Regions from separate parts of the Parendozoicomonas sp. 2304DJ65-17 genome, predicted to be linked through region 2. Evidence: predicted binding sites of a transcription regulator. Region 2 holds the regulator's gene; the other holds the start of a gene.
What was found. The regulator PhoB, encoded in region 2, activates phosphate uptake and scavenging genes when phosphate is short. The targets are predictions, from matches to a motif close to TGTCATANNNNTGTCANA.
Positions count from the first base shown of each region.

Region 1: the regulator PhoB is predicted to act here: its motif matches at 3,184-3,201, upstream of ACY2RR_RS22890 (glycerophosphodiester phosphodiesterase).

Region 1 covers NZ_JBYVJV010000013.1:122,141-129,306, forward strand. Annotated here, with positions in the region: gene hisD (histidinol dehydrogenase) at 1-638, shown strand, start outside; gene hisC (histidinol-phosphate transaminase) at 635-1,681, shown strand; gene ACY2RR_RS22885 (DEAD/DEAH box helicase) at 1,710-3,113, opposite strand; gene ACY2RR_RS22890 (glycerophosphodiester phosphodiesterase) at 3,286-4,236, shown strand; gene ACY2RR_RS22895 (type I glyceraldehyde-3-phosphate dehydrogenase) at 4,298-5,314, opposite strand; gene tkt (transketolase) at 5,434-7,166, opposite strand, start outside.
Region 2 covers NZ_JBYVJV010000007.1:218,307-225,472, reverse strand. Annotated here, with positions in the region: gene ACY2RR_RS17820 (LysR family transcriptional regulator) at 1-308, opposite strand, end outside; gene ACY2RR_RS17815 (DUF2798 domain-containing protein) at 399-626, shown strand; gene ACY2RR_RS17810 (H-NS histone family protein) at 827-1,246, shown strand; gene phoR (phosphate regulon sensor histidine kinase PhoR) at 1,253-2,581, opposite strand; gene phoB (phosphate regulon transcriptional regulator PhoB) at 2,652-3,344, opposite strand; gene ACY2RR_RS17795 (hypothetical protein) at 3,450-4,046, opposite strand; gene ubiA (4-hydroxybenzoate octaprenyltransferase) at 4,047-4,928, opposite strand; gene ACY2RR_RS17785 (chorismate--pyruvate lyase family protein) at 4,925-5,596, opposite strand; gene ACY2RR_RS17780 (HU family DNA-binding protein) at 5,855-6,130, shown strand; gene ACY2RR_RS17775 (helicase) at 6,319-6,705, shown strand; gene ACY2RR_RS17770 (L-cysteine desulfidase family protein) at 6,777-7,166, opposite strand, start outside.

The DNA.
Region 1 (7,166 bases), on a different contig from region 2:
CTCAGGTTAGCCAAACAGGAACAGCTATTGATATGCCTGCCGGACCTTCCGAAGTTCTGGTTATTGCGGATGATCAGGCTAATCCAGCCTTTGTTGCGGCAGACCTTCTTTCTCAAGCTGAGCATGGAGAAGATAGCCAAGCCATGTTGGTATGCCTTTCCCAAAAGTTTGCAGAATCTGTAAATGCTGAATTGGATCGGCAGTTGCAGAAACTCAGCCGCAAAGATATTTCAGCCGAAGCCCTGAAACAGAGTCGTTCATTTATCTGTGACTCTTTAGAAGAAGCTGCGCAAATCAGCAACGCTTACGGCCCGGAGCACCTGATAGTCCAAACAGAAAATCCAAGAGAACTGTTACCCAAATTACGGGCGGCAGGTTCTATTTTCCTGGGCGCATGGTCTCCTGAATCTGTAGGCGATTACGCCAGTGGAACCAACCATGTTTTGCCGACTTATGGCGCTTCCCGAAGTGCTTCCAGCTTATCGTTAGCTGACTTCTGCCGTCGCTACACAGTGCAAGAGTTAAGTCGCACTGGTTTAGATGAGCTTTCACAAACAGTGATAACTCTGGCCAATGCAGAGGGTCTGGATGCTCACGCAAATGCTGTGGCGGTTCGGCTGAAAGGTAGCCAGGGATGAACCTTGCCGAAAAACTCTGCTGCCCGGAATTACTGGAACTTGTTCCCTATCAATCCGCTCGCCGAACAGCGAGCGCTGGACGAGTCTGGTTAAACGCGAACGAGAGCCCTTGGAACAACACAAACATTGAGGGAGCAAACCGTTATCCGGATTGCCAGCCACCAGCCCTGCGTAAAGCTTATGCAGATTATGCAGGCCTCGATTCAGACAATGTTTTGATAACCCGTGGTGCGGATGAAGGTATTGAACTGCTGATTCGAACCTTTTGTGTTCCCGGCAAAGATAAGGTTGTCAGCCTGACTCCCAGCTATGGCATGTACCGAATCAGTGCTTTGACCTGTAGCGTGGAATATCAGGCTGTCCCCTGGACTGATGAATTCACTCTGCCAGCAGAACTTGTTGAAGCGGGAAAAGAGGCAAAGCTGGTATTTGTCTGCAATCCCAACAACCCGACCGGCACCATCATTAGCCAAGCTCAATTACTTGAGCTGGTTGAATCTTTGCCAGATACGGTGGTTGTGGTGGATGAAGCTTATATTGAGTTCTGCCCGGATCAGACTGTTGCCAGCAAACTGGCAAAGTTTCCCAACCTTGTAGTGTTGCGAACACTTTCCAAAGCTTTTGCTCTCGCAGGCGCACGGTGTGGCTTTGTGCTGGCAAACCCGGATGTTATTGCAGTAATGGAAAAGGTTATTGCGCCTTACCCTGTACCGGTTCCGGTCAGTGCTGTTGCCGAGGAAGCACTCAGCACTTCAGGCATTTGTCGTATGAAAGAGCAGGTGAGTGAGCTGAATATCCTGCGCCAGCAACTGGTTGAAGCTTTAGGAGAATTGCCATTTGTTGGAAAGGTTCTGAACTCTCATGGAAATTTCGTTATCTTCGAAGCTGAACAGGCAGAAGTTTTATACGACAACCTTAATGCGAAAGGCATTTTGCTTCGCACTTACTCAGCCTTACCGGGTTGGTTGCGAATAAGTATTGGAAACAAAGAAGAAATGGCGGAGCTAGTTGAAGAACTGAGGAAGGTAAGCTCAACCACGTAAACTGTGGTTGAGCCAGCTGTAACTGAGATTACTCGGTTACGGGCACTTTCTTACGCTTTGGTGGTTCAAACCCTGTATCCACGCCAGCAGAAGAACTACGGGATGGCGCTTTGCGCTGCCCGGTTGCCTTCTTGTTCTTTGGTCTGGACTTTTTCTTTGGCGCATCAGTTTTCTTTTTCTTCTTGCCAGCAGCTTTGCCAGAAGCCTTAACCTTCTTCGGGCCTTTGTAGCTACCTTCAACCTCTTTCACGTTCTTACGCTCAAAGCGTACCTTCAGGTAACGCTCGATTGCAGACATCAGGTTCCATTCATTCGGTCCGATCAGGCTGATCGCTGTGCCTTCCTGCCCGGCACGGCCTGTCCGGCCAATACGGTGTACATAATCATCACCGTTACGGGCCATATCCAGGTTGATAACAAGATCAACACCCTGAATATCCAAGCCGCGAGCGGCTACATCAGTCGCAACCAGAATATTCACCTTACCTTCACGAAGCAGCATCATCACCCGGTTACGATCCGGCTGGATCATTTCACCGTGCAGTGCGCTCACTCGCAAATCCTGCTCTTTGCGCAGCATGGTATTGAGAGCATTGGTCTGCTCTCGAGTATTGGTAAAGATAATGGCTTTCTGGAATTTTTCATTCTTCAGAAGCCAGGTCACGATACGAGTCTTGTGGGCAGGATCATCAGCCAGCATGATTTGCTGACGGATGCTGCCATGCTGATCCTGAGCCGTACTCAACAGCAGGATTTCATGCTCTTCTTTCAAAACCTGCTTAATCACATGGCGCATGCCTTTCTGCTTGAGAGTGGCAGAAAACAGCAGGGTTTGACGCTCCTTCTTACAGGCTTCTTCAATTTTCAGAACATCTTCATTGAAGCCCATATCCAGCATGCGGTCAGCTTCATCCAGAACCAGAACTTCCAGATCAGACAGATCAACTTCTTTGCGCCCCATATGTTCCAGCAGGCGACCAGGTGTGGCTATCAGGATCTCCGGATTCTTGCGCAGCAGTTTGATCTGGGTTTTATAATCTTCACCACCAACAATCATGCCGGCGTCAATAAAGGTGAACTTACCCAAAGCTTCACATTGCTGAAGAACCTGCCGTGCAAGCTCGCGAGTAGGTACCAGAACCAGTGCCCGGGTCGCAGAACGTGGAGCTTCTTTATTCAGGAAACTGTTCAGGATAGGCAGGATAAAAGCGGCTGTTTTGCCACTGCCGGTTTCTGCGCTCACCAGAAGGTCTTTTCCGGTACAGGCCTGGGGGATGGTTTTGCTCTGTACCTCTGTTGGAGTTTCAAAGCCCAGAGAGTCCAGCCCCTTGAGCAAACGCTCATGGAGATCCAGATCAGAAAACCGGTTGATAGTAACTTCGGTATCAGTAGAGCCGGTTTCGGATTGCGGAGTCTGGTTTTCGGTAGTCAATGTCTGTCTCAGAAAAATGCATGAATCGGCGAACTTTAGCAAAAACCCAGCAAAACAGCTCGAACTTCACTGTCATGAATTTGTTCTGGTTCGGTAACTTGCTCCTGCTCAACGAAGCCTTCTGGTAATAAACCTTACAATTCGGCCATTTCGCTCAATCAACAGAAAGACCATGGAAAGCAAACCAAATACCACGCCCCTGATCATTGCCCATCGGGGATGCAGCTACCCAAACTTTAACCAGAACACGATCCGCTGCTTCAAACAGGTTATCGAAGAAAACACCCCAGCTATCGAGTTTGATGTACAGGTCACCTCCGATGGTGTTCCCGTTATTGTTCACAACCTTGACCTAGCGGAAGTCTCAACTGGTACAGGGCTGGTTCGGGAAACCAGCTACCAACAAATCGCTGAACTTTACGCCGGCAAAACAGAAAACGGCCACGACCGCATTCCTACGCTGGAAGAGATGTTTACTTTGATGGCGGAAACGCCTGTCGATCAACGACCAGTTATGCATCTCGAACTGAAGGGTGAAGAGTCCGGTAAAGCCAGTGCTGAACTTATGAAGCAATGGCTCGACTCAGGCCGACTTAACAATGAGGGTTTCTTTATCAGTTCGTTCAGCCCCGATGAACTGGCGGTTATGAAAGAAGTGCACCCGGATATTGAGCGAGCATTTCTTTTTGGTGCCGTTGAGCGGGCACCGCTTGCCCAACAGGTACCTGAGCTGGAAGGGCAGTGGGCGACATTCTTCAACTACCCTGAAGAAGCCTTTATGCTCACCAAATATACCGATATTGAGTCTCTGACAGCTGTCGCCCAGCAACATATTCAGGACGAACAGCAACGGCAGACTTTAATCGATACTGTGGAGAACAACTTCACTGGTGCCTGCTACACCGATGAAGTGATTTATACTGCAGAGCAACTCGAATGCGTGGCTATCAATACCAACTGGAAAAACACTTCCCAAGAGTTCGTTGAGCAAGCCCACGCACGGGCTTTTAAGGTGAACTGCTACACCATCAATAACTTTGACGATATGAAAGCTATGGCTGCCAAAGGCATTGATGGATTCTTTACCGATAATTTTATTGGTGCTAAAGAGTTGTTTGGGTAAAGTCCTTTTTCTCAATTTGTAGGTTGGGTTAGCGCAGCGTAACCCAACCTACAAATTGAAGTTACTTGTTCAACCACTCGCAGGAAACATCCAACATTCGGTTGGCAAAACCCCACTCGTTGTCGAACCAACAGAGCATCTTCACCATTCGCCCGCCGATAACTCGTGTCTGGGTGCCATCCACAATGCCTGAGCGTTTATCGTGGTTAAAATCTACAGAAGCGTGAGGATCGTTACTGTAGCCAAGAATCCCTTTCAAGCGTCCACTCTCTGATGCTTCCTGCATCAAACTATTGATGTCGTATTCCGTGACGTCTTCTTTCAGATTCACGGTCAGATCCATAGCTGAAACATTGATAGTTGGAACGCGCATGGAAAGTGCTTTGAACCGCCCTTCAACCTGAGGAAGCAATCGATCGATACCCTTAGCCAGCCCGGTATCAATGGGGATGATGGAATGCAGGGCGCTGCGAGTCAGGCGAAGATCACTTTGATGGTAAGCATCAATCACCGGCTGATCATTCATCGCAGAGTGAATTGTGGTAATCGTTCCTTCACTGATACCCCATTGCTCATCCAACAGTTTAAGAACAGGCACAATGCAGTTGGTGGTACAGGAAGCATTGGAGACAATCTGCTGATCACTTCTCAGCAACTCTTCATTAATGCCATAAACAATTGTGGCGTCAACATCAGGTAGCGCTGGCTGGGAAAACAGTAACCGCGGTGTTCCCTGCTTAATATGTTGTTCCGCTGTTTCACGATCTTTGAAAGAACCAGAACACTCCAACAGCAGATCAATTTCCTGCTCTTTCCAGGGAAGGTTTTCAGGATCGCTTTCCCGGAGAATACGGATGCGATCATTATTAATTATCAGCTCATCACCGCTATAACTGACCTCGCCGGGGAAGCGGCCGTGGGTTGTGTCATATTGGGTGAGATAAGCAATTGTCTTGGTATCAGCCAGTTCGTTGATAGCAACAACCTGTAGCTGATCCCGGTATCCATTCTCGTACAATGCCCGCAAGACGCACTGCCCGATACGGCCAAAGCCGTTAATCGCAATCCTGTAAGCCATATTCTTCTTAAGTCGTTTGGGTTGCTTTGAATACTACATAAAAACGTGGCCTATAAAAAAGAGGCTCTGTTCATAAGAACAGAGCCTCTTTTATGAGTTAGCTTTTAAATCGGACGATATTAGTCCAGATCTTCCAGCATATCTTCTGCAACGGTCAGCACGTTTTCGACGGTAAAGCCAAACTCGCGGAACAGGTCAGCAGCAGGGGCAGACTCACCGAAGGTGGTCATGCCGATGATGCGTCCGTCCAGACCAACATACTTGTACCAGAAGTCAGCAGCTGCTGCTTCGATAGCCAAACGTGCGCCTACTTCAACCGGCAGAACCTTCTGACGGTAAGCCGCGTCCTGAGCATCGAACACTTCGGTAGAAGGCATGGAAACAACACGAACCTTCTTGCCTTTGGCAGTCAGTGCTTCGTAAGCATTCACAGCCAGTTCTACTTCAGAACCTGTGGCAATGATGATCAGCTCTGGCTCGCCATCACTGTCTTTCAGAATGTAACCACCACGTTCAACGTCAGCCAACTGTGCGTCAGTACGATCCATGCAAGGCAGGCCCTGACGGGAAAATACCAGTGCGCTTGGACCAGTCTTGTTCTCAACAGCATGCTTCCAGGCCACTGCAGACTCTACAGTGTCACATGGACGCCAAGTGTTCAGGTTTGGAGTGGCACGCATGCTCGCCAGCTGTTCAATTGGCTGGTGAGTTGGGCCATCTTCACCCAGGCCGATGGAATCGTGGGTGTAAACCTGAATCTGACGAATTTTCATCAGGGCAGCCATGCGCAGGGCGTTACAGGCGTATTCCATGAATACCAGGAAGGTAGCACCGTAAGGAATAAAGCCGCCGTGCAGAGCCATACCGTTCATCATCGCGGTCATACCGAACTCACGCACACCGTAGTGCATGTAGTTACCGCTGGCATCTGCACCGGTGATGGACTTGCAGCCATTCCAGATAGTCAGGTTGGAACCCGCCAGATCAGCCGAACCACCCAGGAATTCTGGCAACATTGGGCCAAAAGCATTCAGAGTATTCTGAGAAGCTTTTCGGCTGGCAACCTTGGCACCTTCGGCCTGACAGCTACGGATATATTCGGCAGCGCGATCAGAGAAGTCTGCTGGCAGTTTTCCAGAAACGCGGCGTTCGAACTCGGCCGCCAGCTCAGGGTGTTGGGCTTTGTAGGCCTCAAAGCGGGTGTTCCATTCAGATTCGGAAGCAGCACCTTTTTCACGGCAGTCCCACTCCTTATAAATATCTTCGGGAATTTCAAAAGGACCATGTTTCCAACCCAGCTGCTCACGGGTCAGGGCGATTTCATCATCACCCAGAGGAGCACCGTGGCAATCTTCCTTGCCGCCCTTATTCGGAGAACCAAAACCGATAACGGTTTTGCAGCAAATCAGTGTTGGTTTATCAGTGTTGCGCTTGGCTTGAGCAATAGCTGCAATCAGGGCTTCAGGATCGTGGCCATCAACAGCAGGAATCACTTCCCAGCCATAAGATTCAAAACGCTTCACGGTATCGTCGGTGAACCAACCTTCTACTTCACCGTCGATAGAAATGCCGTTGTCATCGTAGAAGGCAACCAGCTTGCCCAGACCCAGAGTACCGGCCAGGGAGCAAACTTCATGGGAAATACCTTCCATCATGCAGCCATCGCCGAGGAACACGTAGGTATTGTGATCAACGATGTCATGACCAAGACGGTTGAACTGAGCAGCCAGAACTTTTTCGGAAGCCGCCATACCAACAGCGTTGGCAATACCCTGACCCAGCGGACCGGTGGTGGTTTCGATACCTGGCGCGTAGCCATACTCAGGGTGGCCGGCAGTCCTGGAGTTCAACT
Region 2 (7,166 bases):
GGAACAATCAGGCGAATATTGCCTTTTACCTGCTGTTCTTCGTACAGAAGTTCTGCCAGCTCCATCTCACTTTGTTCGAACTCCCCATATAGGCGATTAAAAAATATCTGACCCGTTTGAGTTGCTGAGAGATTTCGACCTTTGCGCTCAAGCAGTCGAACGCCAAGGCGATCCTCCAGTGCTGTCAGGCGACGGGACATTGTTGATACCGGTAAACGCAGGTTATGGGAGGCTTTTTGAAGAGAGCCACTCTCAACAACGTGGCAGAACAGATAAAGGTCGTCGAAGTTTCCAAATATGGAATTCATGTTTTAAAAACTGCGTATTTTTTCCATAGGCCGAAAGTATTAATCTGGCCATGGTTTATAGCAAGAGCATTTTTTTGAAGGTTTTTTTTAGTGAAAAGTAAGTTGTTTTGGGTGACCGCTATTTTAGGGTCCTGTGTTATGTCTCTGGTTATGTCTGGTCTGATTTCAACAATCAATAATGGACTGGATCACATGACATTTATGGGGTGGATGCGCAGTTTTATTATCTCCTGGCCGATTGCATTTACCATGAACATTCTGGTGTTACCTGGTGTGCGTTCACTGGCTGCAATGGTTTGCCCGGAAAAAGCAATCTAGCCATCCTTTCAATAAACACTGCTGCAACAATGAAAGGCGCAGTCGCACTGCAGAATATATTATGGTTATTAAAAATGGGAATATGGCCTTATCCATTCCTGTTTTTAAAATCTGAAAATAAAATGATTTGCAGTTGTCAGTCTGGAATCTATTACCTATTTTTCAATCGCCTTTATTGTGTCAAAGCGAGGGTCTGATTCGTGAATATATTCGAGGAAGTGATGCACCGCTTGAGCAGCAAAACCCGTATGCGCGGGTTGTTCCGGGATGTGCACGTTGAAGATCTGGAAAGAATCGTTTCCAGATTACAGGATGTTTTGGAAGAAAAACGCGAAGCTGTCAGTGCAGAAAAAGAGAAGCTTCAAGAAAAGAAGAACAGCATTGATGCTATTCGTAAACTTATGGAAGAGCGTGGTGTTTCCCTTGAAGATTTCGGTCAGACGATGCCTGGCGAAAAGAAAAAACGCAATATCAAACGTTTCCTGTTTGAATATCAGGATGGTGATGGCAGTGTCCATCAGTGGGAAGGTTCACTGACTGGCCGAGCTCCTAAAATCTTTCAGGATTATCTGCAGCGCACCGGCAAAGAAAGGTCGGATTGCATCATCGAATCGCGCTGAGTCTTATTAAGCAGCCTTTCTTACTAAGCGACTTTGAGGAAAGTGACAGGTAAAACTGCTTCCTCTTCCTGGTCTGCTTTTTACCATTAGCGTTGCATCGTGTCTGAGCAGCACATGTTTAACTATTGCGAGGCCGAGTCCTGAGCCTCCGGTTGATGCGTGTCTGCTCTTGTCTATTCTGTAAAAGCGTTCTGTCAGGCGGGGAATATGTTGAGGCTCAATACCGATGCCGTTGTCCTTGATTGACAGGTAGCCAGTATTAAGCTCAACAACCCACTTCAACTTAATAGAACCACCATTCGGCGTGTATTTAACGGCGTTAAATACAAGATTTGAAATAGCGCTGCGAAGTTCTTTCTCGTTGCCCAGTATTTCAGTTCCTGATTTACAGGACACCTCAATCGTATGACCTCTTTCTCCGCTAAAGGATCGTGCATCTTTTGCAATATCATCCAATAGTTCAGCAACAGGTATAGGAGTGAGATCCTGCAGACTATCGGCTGTTTCCAGTTTTGAAAGAATCAACAAGTCCTCAATGATATTTGCCATTCGGTCTGATTGACTCTGCATTTGGCCAAGAGCTTTAGGCAGCATTGGAGGAGGTGGTTCAGGCATTAAAACAAGACTGTCGGAAAGTGTTTCCACATAACCTGAAATCACAGTTAACGGTGTTCTCAGTTCATGAGAAACATTGGCAACAAAGTCTTTTGTCATTTGCTCAAGCTGGAATACCCGGGTGTTATCCCGCACAACCAGAAGGCGATTGTTTGGACCATAAATTGTGATGGAGTAGAGCAGCCTCTTCTCGGCAGAAACCGGAGAAGGGAGCATTAATGGTTCCTGATAGGACTCACTTTCAAAATAACGTGCAAAGCGCGGGTGTCGAATCAGGTTGGTAATCTGCTGACCTACATCATCAGGATTACGTAGACCGAGAATATGCTCGGCTGCTGGGTTCCACCATTCGATCTGGCCCTGGTCATTCGTAAGAACAACCGCATCTTTAAGAGCAGTTGTGGATTGCTGGAAACGATTAATAACTGCTTTAAGTCGGTTGCGTGCACGTTCCTGTTTACGCATCAGGCGGTACATGCCGTCGAACATTTCTCCCCAAAGGCCATGGCCGTTGGGAGGCTCTATAAGTTCAGAGGACGAGGAGGAAATCTCCAGCCAGCTAATCAGCTGAAAAACATTTTTCAGAGTCCAGACAAGATAGGCTCCGCAGCCGATCAAGATAATAGGAAGGGTTTGTCCGGTTAACAGTCCAATCCCAAGACAGGCACCCAGCATCAGAACCAGGCGCTTAATAACTTCAATTTGCCAGTTATGGTTCACATTTTATCCGGTCTTATTATGTCAACAAATCCATTGTGTATCCGGCTCGGCCTCTGGCCGAAAACTCCGGTTATACCTTCATGGAAAAACGGTATCCCGTGCCCCTTACCGTTTGGATCAGTTTCTCATGATCATTGCCGAGAGCTTTGCGCAGGCGACGAATGTGTACATCAACTGTTCGCTCTTCAACGTAAACATTACCCCCCCACACATGGTCAAGCAACTGACTTCTGGTGTAAGCCCGTTCCTGGTGAGTCATAAAAAACTGGAGTAAGCGGTACTCAGTTGGTCCCATTTCAGCAGGGGCGCCATCAATGGATACCCTATGACTGATTGGGTCGAGCATTACGCCCAGAACCTCAATAGGTTCGCTCTGGCCAGCAGTCGCGGTTCTGCGTAAAACAGCTTTTAAACGTGCAACAAGCTCTCGTGGGGAGAAAGGTTTGGTGATGTAATCATCTGCACCACTTTCCAGCCCCTGAATCTTGTTATCTTCTTCGCTTTTTGCGGTGAGCATAATGATGGGGGTAGCAGACGTCAGCTCATCACGCTTAAGGCGTCGGGCCAGCTCAATGCCGGTAACTCCTGGAAGCATCCAGTCCAGAAGAATAAGGTCTGGCTTTTGGTCCACGATTAAGGCGTGAGCCGTTCTGGCATCCTCTGCCTCAAGGCAGTGATAACCAGCCATTTCTAGAGCAACGACGATCATCTCTCTGATTGGCGCTTCATCGTCGACTATGAGAATTTTGCTGGTTGTTGTCATGGCTCAGAAGATTCCCCCTTAGGATCTGCCCTGAGAATTACAACGCCTCAATGTTACAGTTAAATGACAGAAACTTATAAGCACGAAATTAGTTATTTTTTATGGTCATTTAAGGACGACCGGGAGAGTACCAAGAACTTTGTAATGGCGCTTCGTGGAAGGCTCCTCGCAAACCCAGTACTTTCGCAGTTTTTTTATAACTTTGAAGGTTTTTTTGTTTTCTATCTGAAAGGTATCCCCCGGAGATAAATCATTCAGGGTTTTACCATTCACCGGTTTTTTTAGAGACTGTAGATGGTTGTCGTGACCGCTGCTGGCTCTAGGGTTGATGCTGTGCTTCTGAAGGACGTGTGTTGTTTGCTCATCCAAAACCTCCAACGCAAGAAGTTCATGAAGCTTTTGGCGATAGTTGGCTTTCCATTCTTCACCATGAGGAGCCACCTTTCTTCCGTATTGGTTCCAGGTATGCACATGGGCAACCTCATGGGCGAAAGTAATAAGAAACTGCACCGGTTCAAGGTTACAGTTCACACTGATTCTGTGGGGTAATCCACGAGTGGCTGGTCTGAAGTCCCCCAGTTTGGTTTTTCTAGGGCGTGAAATGCGCATCTGAATATTGTCATTTACCAGCCAGCTGACACAAAGGGATTCTGTACCATCGGGGAGGTAAGGTGCCAGCTGTCGGGAAAGTTCTGGATTCATTTATACGGTTAGGCAGCGATCAACAATAATGCCGGTAAGAACAGCCAGCCCAGCCCAGTGGTTTGAAAGAAAGGCCTTGAAGCACTCGTCACGGTCTCGGTTCTGGGTCATACGACGCTGGTGGAAAAACACTCCAGTCATTCCGGCAAGGCCAAGATAGTAAGCAACCCCGGAGCTGGTAATCAATCCGGTAATAACCAGTATTCCCAGAGTGAGTCCCTGTAAAACCTGAATGATCAGATTGTCATATTTACCGAAAAGAATGGCGGTAGATTTAATACCAATCTTCAGGTCATCGTCTCTATCTACCATTGCGTATTGAGTATCGTAAGCGACTATCCACAACAAACATCCGGCAAACATTAGCCAGGCAGTAGGAGCAACCGTTTCAGTTTGTGCAGCCCAGGCCATTGGGATTCCCCAAGCAAAAGCCGCTCCGAGCACAAATTGTGGAAGGTTAGTAAACCGCTTCATAAACGGATAAATAACCGCCAGAGCAGCACCGGCAAATGAGAGCTGAATGGTTAAGGTATTTGTCATTAAAACCAGAAGAAAAGAAGCCCCCAGCAATACAGAAAAGAGCAGCAGCGCTTCTTTCTCTGAAATCTTGCCTGTTGCCATGGGGCGATTTTGGGTGCGTTTTACGTGACCATCAAGGTTGCGGTCAGCAAAATCATTAATCACACACCCTGCGGAACGCATCAACAGTGTGCCCAGGGAAAAGATAATCAAAAGGCCGAAGTCCGGCCAGCCATCAGCTGCCAGCCAGAGTGCCCAGAGTGTTGGCCACAACAGCAGAAATGTACCGATAGGACGGTCAAAGCGGGTGATCTGAATATAATTTTCTAACCGGGTAGATACAGATGTTGGCATGCTGCTCATACGGGCAGAGCTCCCGCCATAGTCTGATCGTTTTCCATGAAGTCTTCTTCAGGTAAAAAGTATTCGCAAACAGCAAGAGGTTTGTGATTCAGGGTGAAAAGAGACCTGCGCCCCCAAATATCTTCGTGTGCAGAGTTTATTGTACGGGTCAGCTCTATAGGGCCGCGCTCAAGGTTTGGTTGAGAAAAAAGAAATGCACCAAGGGGGCGATCCTTCAAAAACAGAAGTTGCCGGTTTTTCCCCTCCAGGCTTGAAGCGGGCAGAATACTTCTGGCGAACACCTTGGGTATTCCGTTGCAGAGCAGAGTGACTTCTCGGATGCTGGCTTGCTCCCTCTGGTTCATGGAGAGGAAGTTTCGCTCATCCAGAGTCGGTCTGTCCCAATCATGGAACATAACCTGCACTTCGAAAGTGCCTGGAAAGGTTTTTTTGAGTCGGGCGGTCAGCGATCCTGTATCCAGAAGCCAGTGTTTCCAATGTTCAGGAATACTCCACGGCAAAGTATCCGTGTCATACCAATGCTGTTTGTCCAGATTAAGAGGGCGAGACGGCATAGTGTTACTTACTTTCTCCAGCGCATCCGAGCCGTATTTTGCCGCAGCATGAGGGATAAAGCACGCTGGCGCAAGTATTTGTACGTGGCGCTTTCGTGCTTTTTTAGAAAACATTGCACATCAACGATTGTGGCTATCTTTATGGTTTTTGTATGTTTTTTGTTCAGGGTGGCGTTTTTAGCCCTATATAAGGTGATAAATGGTATTGCCCTTCAATAAACGCTGCTTTAAGGTTGATTCCAGTGCTGGCACTTACACAGCCTAAAATGCTAATTAAGTTAGTGCTGCCTGTTCTCGGTTGTGAGCTCTGGATGAGCTCTCCAGGGAAAACAATAAAAACAATCATAAATAAAACGGATTCGAGAGGGAGCTATGCGCAAGCCCGAACTTGTTGCTGCTATTGCAGACCAGACAGACCTGAGCAAAGACAAAGCTGGTCAGGCACTGTCAGTTATCATCGAACAAATTACTCAGGCGCTGGAGCGTCAGGAATCAGTTAACCTTATCGGTTTCGGTTCTTTCACTCAGCGTGCCCGTGGTGCTCGTACCGGTAAAAACCCACAGACCGGTGAGGCTATGGAAATTCCTGCCAGTAACACTGTTGCTTTCAAGCCTGGTAAGGCCCTGAAAGAAGCTGTGAACAAGTAATTTGTTCCCTGTGCTGGCACGTGTCTCTCACAAATAGCCTCTTGCCAGCACATTAATACTCCTCCCTGTTATTCTTCTATTTTCCCACTGTTGACCCTATTAACTGCCAATCAGGGCAAAAATGCACTGGCCTGACGCAGGTTTGTCTATAGAATGCTTGCTGGTTATCCAGAGTGGGGGAAGTATCTGTGAAGTTTCGGTTGCTGCTTTTAGGCCTGGGCTTTCTTATGAAGCGAGCCAGTGCCAACAATTCTGCGTTTCAAAAGAAGCTGGAAGGAAAGGACATGTCCTTTGAAATTTCCAGTGATGATGGTGTGTGCCGTAGCTTTACTGTGAAGAATAATAAGGTGACCAGCAAAAGTGGTGCAGCGGTAGACCCTGAATTCTGCCTGCGTTTTAAGTCATCTCAGGAAGGCTTTGCAGCTCTTACTGCCAAGAATGCTCAACTTGCCTTTATGAAGGGTATTCAGGATAAAACTATTCGCGTGGAAGGTAATCCCATGAGCCTGATGTGGTTCCAGGGAATTGCTGCGATGGTTGTGCCAAAGAAGAAAAAGAAAAAACAGGCCGCCTGATTATTTTAATCGGCATTTAAAATACAAAAAGGTGCTCTTTGGTCAGAGCACCTTTTTATTTTGGGGAACTCTTACTTGGCAGTCATGATTTTCAGAATCATGGTGTCGGTTTCTTCCATTCCCTGATTGCCCAGCAGGCCAATATTATCGATGGTCTTTTCCAGATCATCTTCGATGATGCCTTCATGGCCGGAGATGCGGGTACCATCCAGAGCCATCAGCGCAGCTTTCACTGCAGCAGCAGCGGACGTGGAAACTTTCAGTGAACAACCGGTTTTAGCACCGTCACAGAACATGCCGGTCACATCACCGAACATGTTGAAAACAGTTTTGCTGGCAGTTTCAAAATCTGCACCCAGCAGCCAGGCAATAGCCATGCTGGAACCAGTTGCTGCTGTGGTTGCGCCACACAGAGCAGACAGCGTTTTCAGGTGTGACTTGATATGAATTGCAGAGAGGTG